2 regions of the Arthrobacter sp. B0316-1-20 genome follow, and region 2 is predicted to be linked to the other one. Evidence: riboswitches for the same ligand, from Rfam matches in the RefSeq annotation. Region 2 holds a riboswitch; the other holds the start of a gene.
What was found. A riboswitch is a leader RNA that binds a small molecule or an ion and turns the genes downstream of it on or off. The one in region 2 is predicted to bind cyclic di-AMP.
Positions count from the first base shown of each region.

Region 1: another riboswitch for cyclic di-AMP. It lies ahead of AC5RW2_RS00270 (NlpC/P60 family protein); the one in region 2 lies ahead of AC5RW2_RS13210 (NlpC/P60 family protein).

Region 1 covers NZ_JBNHHC010000001.1:49,421-52,834, reverse strand. Annotated here, with positions in the region: gene AC5RW2_RS00275 (NlpC/P60 family protein) at 1-151, opposite strand, end outside; cyclic di-AMP (ydaO/yuaA leader) riboswitch at 156-324, opposite strand; gene AC5RW2_RS00270 (NlpC/P60 family protein) at 809-1,531, opposite strand; cyclic di-AMP (ydaO/yuaA leader) riboswitch at 1,536-1,708, opposite strand; gene AC5RW2_RS00265 (M23 family metallopeptidase) at 1,826-2,593, opposite strand; cyclic di-AMP (ydaO/yuaA leader) riboswitch at 2,600-2,813, opposite strand; gene AC5RW2_RS00260 (iron-dependent transcriptional repressor DtxR) at 2,913-3,414, opposite strand, start outside.
Region 2 covers NZ_JBNHHC010000007.1:28,109-31,522, forward strand. Annotated here, with positions in the region: gene AC5RW2_RS13200 (iron-dependent transcriptional repressor DtxR) at 1-482, shown strand, start outside; cyclic di-AMP (ydaO/yuaA leader) riboswitch at 580-792, shown strand; gene AC5RW2_RS13205 (M23 family metallopeptidase) at 797-1,564, shown strand; cyclic di-AMP (ydaO/yuaA leader) riboswitch at 1,682-1,855, shown strand; gene AC5RW2_RS13210 (NlpC/P60 family protein) at 1,859-2,581, shown strand; cyclic di-AMP (ydaO/yuaA leader) riboswitch at 2,816-2,991, shown strand; gene AC5RW2_RS13215 (NlpC/P60 family protein) at 2,996-3,414, shown strand, end outside.

The sequences.
Region 1 (3,414 bases), on a different contig from region 2:
CGGTCAGGGCCAGTCCGGACGCGGCAGCGATTACGGCTGCCGAGCGACCCATGGATCCGGCATTGGACGAGACGGCTTTGGAAATCGTCTCCAGCGGGTTGGTGCGGACGGAAACGGCGCGGTGGCGCCCCGTAGCGGTGTCATTGAACACGTTAAAGGCCTCTCCCAATGCCTGCGAGGTGAGCTGTCGGATTCGGATGGGAGTGCATCCGGCCGCAGCCCTCCCCGGCAATGCCTGAGAGTGCTGTCGACTTAACCCCAAGGGTTCCTGTACGGAACCCGAAATTGGTTCCCCCGCCTCTGCCCGCGAAGTTTTTTGCGAACGGACTCCGGACGGTGGCAGAGCTCGGCAATCCACCCGGAGGTCCCAGCCGTTTGGCAACTGGCACGCGTTAGAGCGTATACGATCAATCACGCATTGTCACATTCTGATCACGGCGTGGTGATGTTTTGATTACGACAGCCCTCGGAGTCCTGCTGCCAGACGGTTCCGGGACGGGGCTGGTACGAAGGGTGCGCCTTCCGTCTCGGGGCTGCGCGCACGTTCCAAGCGCCGTTGTCGCGCGGGTCTTCCACGCGCGGCTCCGGGGCCCGGCTTCGCGCACGGGTCTTCCGCGCGCCGACCGGCCCCCTTCTTCGCGCCACTCCTGGGCAGGTCTGCCGCGCGCTGTTTCCGCGCCCCGTTTCCGTCCAGGTCCTCCGCGCGCCGTGTCCGCGCACCGATTCCACCCAGGCCCTCCGCGCGCCTTGTTAACGCTCGCAGCGCGCCCCGAAGGACGCGCCGCGAGAGGGCCGTGACAGGAAGTGCTTAGCCTGCCGGACGGATGAAGACCGGGCCGGAGCCGATGTAGGCGCTGCCCAGAACAGTACTGTAGCCCGCCCATCCGCCGTGGACCGCCTGGCCGTTGCCGACGTAGATGGCCACGTGGGCCACGCCGGCACCGCCGTTGGCGTAGTAGATGATGTCGCCGGGCTGCGGGGTGGCCACCTGCGTTCCGTAGGCAAAGAACTGCGCCGGGGCGAGGTCGCCCACCGCGAAGCCTGCCGCGCGCAGGGCGTTCTCGACCAGGGCCGTGCAGTCCTGGGCGACGCCGATCTGTCCGTAGGCGGCCGCGACGATGGCGCCGGCGGCTCCGCTGGCGGCAGCCTCGCCGGCCTTCTTGACAGTCTTGGTTTCGTTCGACCCGGCGTCGTTGCCGGTCGTGGGGTTGATTTCGTTGGAGACGGCCTGGACAACCGGCTCCGGCGCGGGGGTGGAGGTGATCCCCGCGCGTTCGAAGGTCAGCTTCACGGCTGCGGAGGCCTGCACGGCTTCCACCTGCACGCGGGCCGGGGCCTCGACCCCTCGGTCAGCGCTGACAGCCTGGGCCGGGATGGTACCGGTCAGAACCAAGCCGGTAGCGGCGGCGATCACGGCACCCTGACGTCCCATGGTTCCCGCATTCGCGGACACAGCCTTGGAAATCGTCTCAAGCGGGCTCGTGCGGACGGGGGTCGCACGATGGCGGCCCGCAGTAATGCTCTTGGACACGGTCTGTACCTCTCCCAAATGCCTGCGAAGTGAGCTGTCGGGTTCGGATGGGAGTTCATCCGGCCGGCAGGCTGCGGGCTGGTGGCCCGGGCCTGGTCGGCTTTACCCCAAGGACACCGTGCGATGTCCGGGAAGTGGTTCCCCCGCCTCTGCCATGCGATTCGGTGCGAACGAACTTCGGGCGACGGCAGAGTTCGGCATTCCGCCCGAAGGTGCCAGCCTGTTGACGACGGGCACGGGTGAAACCTTATAACAGTTTGCGGGATGTGTCACGTTCCGATTACGGCGTGTTCATCACAGCCAGCCGGTGGGGTCCACCAGCTTGTCGTTGACCATCACTTCGAAGTGGAGGTGGCAGCCGGTTGAGGCGCCGGTGGTGCCGCTTTGGCCCACCATCTCCCCGCGTTGCACGGTGGCACCGACGGACGTGTCAATGGTGCTCAGGTGGTTGTAGGTGGTCTTCAGGCCGTTGCCGTGGTCCACCACGATCCGGTTACCTCCGCCGCCGACTTGGAAGCCCGCCTCGACGACGGTTCCGCCGGCCGCTGCGTGGACGGGGGTGCCGCAGGCTGCTCCGTAGTCCTGGCCGGTGTGCAGCTCACCGGCGTAGCCGGTGATGGGGCTGACACGGTAGCCGAACGGCGACGTCATGGTCAGCTCGTCCATCGGCTGCGAGAGGGAGCCCTCGCTGCTGACGACCTTGGCATTGCTGCCCGAGGCGACCATGACCTGCTTCAGCTTGGTGTCCGGGTCGAATTTGCTGGTCAGGCCGGCACGCTCGAACGTCAGCCGGGCTTCGGTGGCGGCGGAGATGCTGCTGGCGGCCGGGGCATCCTGCGGGGCGTCGGCGGTGGCGCCGGCCGTCGTCGGCAGCATCACGGTCAGGGCCATCCCGGAGGCGGCTGCAACGATCGCTGTCTTATGCCCGACGTCGCGCGCGGCTGCTGCTACCGGAGACGGCGCCGGCTGGGCGCGGCGTCGGCCGGGCGTTGCGGCACGAGGGCGTGAGTGTTCGGCCGGGGCGGTTGAACGGCGCCGTCCCGAGGCTTTGTGTCCTGCCAAAATTCTGTTACCTCTCCCAAAGCGCCTGCGAAGTTAGCTGTCGGATTCGAGTCAAGAGAAAACTCGGCCACACCGCACAGAGCGCCGGTGGAACGATTCACCGAGGCTTTGCCCGCTGCGGCTTCACCCCAAGGCAGCGAACATACTGCCGCTTGGTGGGTCCTCCGCCCCTGTCTCACGGATACACGCCTCCGCCGACAGGGCTCGGCTTGCGGAGGGTGTGGGAATCGATGTCTCGATGCCCGGGTCAACTATACGTAAAACTCCCCGAAAGTAATAAATCCGTTATCCGGGGTGCGTGTTTTCAAGGGTCAACGTTTCATCGCATTGATACAAAGATGTGCGCGGCAACTTCCGGAGGCAGTTCCAAGGCCCCTTCGATCCCCGGCACGCGCACGGAGATGTACTCGCCGGCGGTCTCCAGCTGAAGGCTTGCGCCCGGCTTCAAACCGCCCTCTTCCAGCTGGAGCAACAGTTCCGGTTCCACCTGGATGGGCTCCGCCAGCCTGACGATGCTCACCTCTTTGTCGGACGTGTAGCTGCCCATGGCCTGCGCCAGATTGAGCACGCCGGTGGTGAACTCTTCGGCCGGCTGGCCCCCGAGCGCTTCCAGGCCGGGGATGGGGTTGCCGTACGGCGAAACCGTCGGCCTGCCCAACAGTTCGTAGAGCCGCTGCTCCACCCGCTCGCTCATAACGTGCTCCCAGCGGCAGGCCTCGTCATGCACGTAGGCCCAGTCCAGTCCGATGACGTCGGAGAGCAGCCGCTCGGCCAGTCGGTGCTTGCGCATCACTTCGGTGGCTTTACGCCGGCCCAGCTCG
Region 2 (3,414 bases):
AGGCAACCGAGGTCATGCGCAAGCACCGGCTGGCCGAGCGGTTGCTCTCCGACGTCATCGGCCTGGACTGGGCCTATGTCCATGACGAGGCCTGCCGCTGGGAACACGTGATGAGCGAACGGGTGGAGCAGCGGCTTTACGAACTGCTGGGCAAGCCGACGGTTTCCCCCTACGGCAACCCGATCCCGGGGTTGGAAGCGCTCGGAGGCCAGCCCGTGGAGGAATCCTACGGCTTGCTCAACCTGGCCCAAGCGATGGGCACATACACGCCCGACAAGCAGGTCAGCATCATCCGGCTGGCCGAGCCGATCCAGGTGGAGCCGGAACTGCTGGTCCAGCTGGAAGAGGGCGGACTGAAACCCGGCGCGACACTGCAACTGGAGACCGCCGGGGACTACATTTCCGTGCGCGTGCCGGGCATCGAGGGGGCCTTGGAATTGCCTCCGGAGGTCGCGGCCCACATCTTTGTCTCGATGGAATGAAACGTTGCGCCCCGGAATCACGCGGCGTGGATAACGGATTTATCACTTTCACTGACTTTCCGTATAGTTAATCCGGGCACCGAGCCATCGGTCCCGCACCCTCCGCAAGCCGAACCCTGTCGGCGGGGGAGTGGATCCGTGAGACAGGGGCGGAGGACCCACCAAGCGGCAGTTTGTACGCTGCCTTGGGGTGAAGCCGCAGCGGGCAAGCCACAGTGAATCGTTCCACTAGAGCTCTGCGCGATGCGGCCGAGTTTTCTCTTGACTCGAATCCGACAGCTAACTTCGCAGGCGCTTTGGGAGAGGTATAAATTTTGGCAGGACACAAAGCCTCGGGACGGCGCCGTTCAACCGCCCCGGTCGAGCACCCACGCCCTCGCGCAGCGACAGCCGGCCGGCGGCGTGCGCAGCCGGCACCGTCGCCGGTAGCAGCGGCCGCCCGCGACGTCGGCCATAAAACCGCGATTGTCGCTGCCGCCTCCGGCATGGTGCTGACCGTGATGCTTCCGACGACGGCCGGCGCCACAGCCGACGCCCCGCAGGAAGCGCTGGCAACCAGCAGCATCTCAGCGGCCACCGAAGCGCGCCTGACCTTTGAACGGGCCGCGCTGACCAGCAAGTTCGACCCGGACACCAAGCTGAAGCAGGTCATGGTCGCCTCCGGCGGGAAGGCCAAGCCCATCGGCAGCGAAGGGTCCCTTTCGCAGCCGATGGACGAGCTGATCAAGACCTCGCCGTTCGGCTACCGGGTCAGCCCCATCACCGGTTACGCCGGAGAACTGCACACCGGCCAGGACTACGGAGCCCCCTGCGGCACGCCGGTCCACGCCGCGGCCGGCGGCACCGTCGTCGAGGCCGGGTTCCAGGTCGGCGGTGGCGGCAACCGGATCGTGGTGGACCACGGCAACGGCCTGGAGACCACGTACAACCACCTGAGCACCATCGACACAACGGTGGGCGCCACCGTGGCGCGTGGAGAAGTTCTGGGTGAAAGCGGCACCACCGGAGCGTCAACCGGCTGCCATTTGCACTTCGAAGTAATGGTCAACGGCAAGCTGGTGGACCCCACCGGCTGGCTCTGATTGACACGCCGTAACCGGAATGTGACTCAGTCGCCAAACTGTTATAAGGTTTCACCTGTGCCTGGCATCAACTGCCAGGCACCTTCGGGCGGAATGCCGAACTCTGCCGTCGCCCGAAGTTCGTTCGCACCGAATCGCATGGCAGAGGCGGGGGAACCACTTCCCGGACATCGCAGGATGTCCTTGGGGTAAAGCCGATCAGGCCCGGGCCACCAGCCCGGAAACCGGCCGGCCGGATGAACTCCCATCCGAACCCGACAGCTCACCTCGCAGGCATTTGGGAGAGGTACAACCGTGTCCAAGAGCATTACTGCGGGCCGCCACCGTGCGACCCCTGTCCGCACCAGCCCGCTTGAGACGATTTCCAAGGCTGTTTCCGCAAACGCCGGAACTGTTGGACGCCAGGGTGCCGTCTTCGCCGCTGCTACCGGCATCGTTCTGACCGGTGCCATTCCGGCTCAGGCCGTCAGCGCCGACCGCAGCGTCGACGCCCCGGCCCGCGTTCAGGTGGAAGCCGTGCAGGCTTCGGCGGCCGTGAAACTGACCTTCGAACGTGCAGGGATCACTTCCACCCCGGCACCGCAGACCGTGGTCCAGGCCGTCTCGAACGAGATCAACCCAACGACCGGCAACGACGCCGCATCGGACAAGGGCAAGTCCAGCAAGAAGAGCGGCGAAGCTGCCGCCAGCGGAGCGGCCGGCGCCATCGTCGCTGCCGCGTACGGCCAGATCGGTGTGGGTCAGGACTGCACCGCACTGGTCGAGAACGCGCTGCGCGCGGCCGGCTTCTCGGTCGGCGACCTCGCCCCGGCACAGTTCTTCGCCTACGGCACCCAGGTTTCCACCCCGCAGCCGGGCGACATCATCTACTACGCCAACGGCGGCGCCGGCGTGGCCCACGTGGCCATCTACGTTGGCAACGGCCAGGCCGTCCACGGCGGCTGGGCCGGTTACAGCACCGTGCTGGGCAGCGCCTACATCGGCTCCGGTCCGGTGTTCATCCGTCCGGCAGGCTAAGAGACTTCCTGACGCCCCTTTTATATGGGGTGTACCGCGGCGCGCCTTTCGGGGCGCGCCGTCGGTCCTTAAGCGCTCCCGGTTTCGGTGCGTCCCGGGCAACCTCCGTAACCTAAAGATCACCGTTCCGTGATCAGAACGTGACAATGCCCGCCGCATCGTATACGCTGTTACTCGTTCCAGCTGCCAGACGGCTGGTACCTCCGGGTGGATTGCCGAGCTCTGCCACCATCCGGGGTTCGTTCGCAAAAACTTCGCGGGCAGAGGCGGGGGAACCAAATTCGGGTTCCGTACAGGAACCCTTGGGGTTAAGTCGTAGGACTCTCAGGCATTTGCCGGGGGAGGACTGCGGCCGGGTGCACTCCCATCCGAATCCGACAGCTCACCTCGCAGGCATTGGGAGAGGCCTTTAACGTGTTCAATAACACCGCCACGGGGCGCCACCGCGCCGTTTCCGTCCGCACTAACCCGCTGGAGACGATTTCCAAAGCCGTCTCCTCCAATGCCGGATCCATGGGGCGCTCCGCAGCCGTTATTGCTGCCGCCTCCGGATTGGCCCTGACCGCCGGCATCCCCGCGCAGTCAGCCACCATCGAACGCACCGCGTCCACCGTGTCCGTCCCCAGCCGCGTGCAGGTGGACACGGTCCAGGCTTCCAGTGCTGTCGAACTGACCTTCTCGCGCCCCGACATCACGTCGACTCCGGCCCCTAAGCCGGAGCCAGTGGTCCAAGCCGTGGCCCAGGAAGTGGAGCCGGTTGTCGAGCAAGCGGCAGACGCAGCACAGACTGCCGTCCAGCAAGCCGCCCCGGCAGCCGCGCCGGCAGCCGTAGC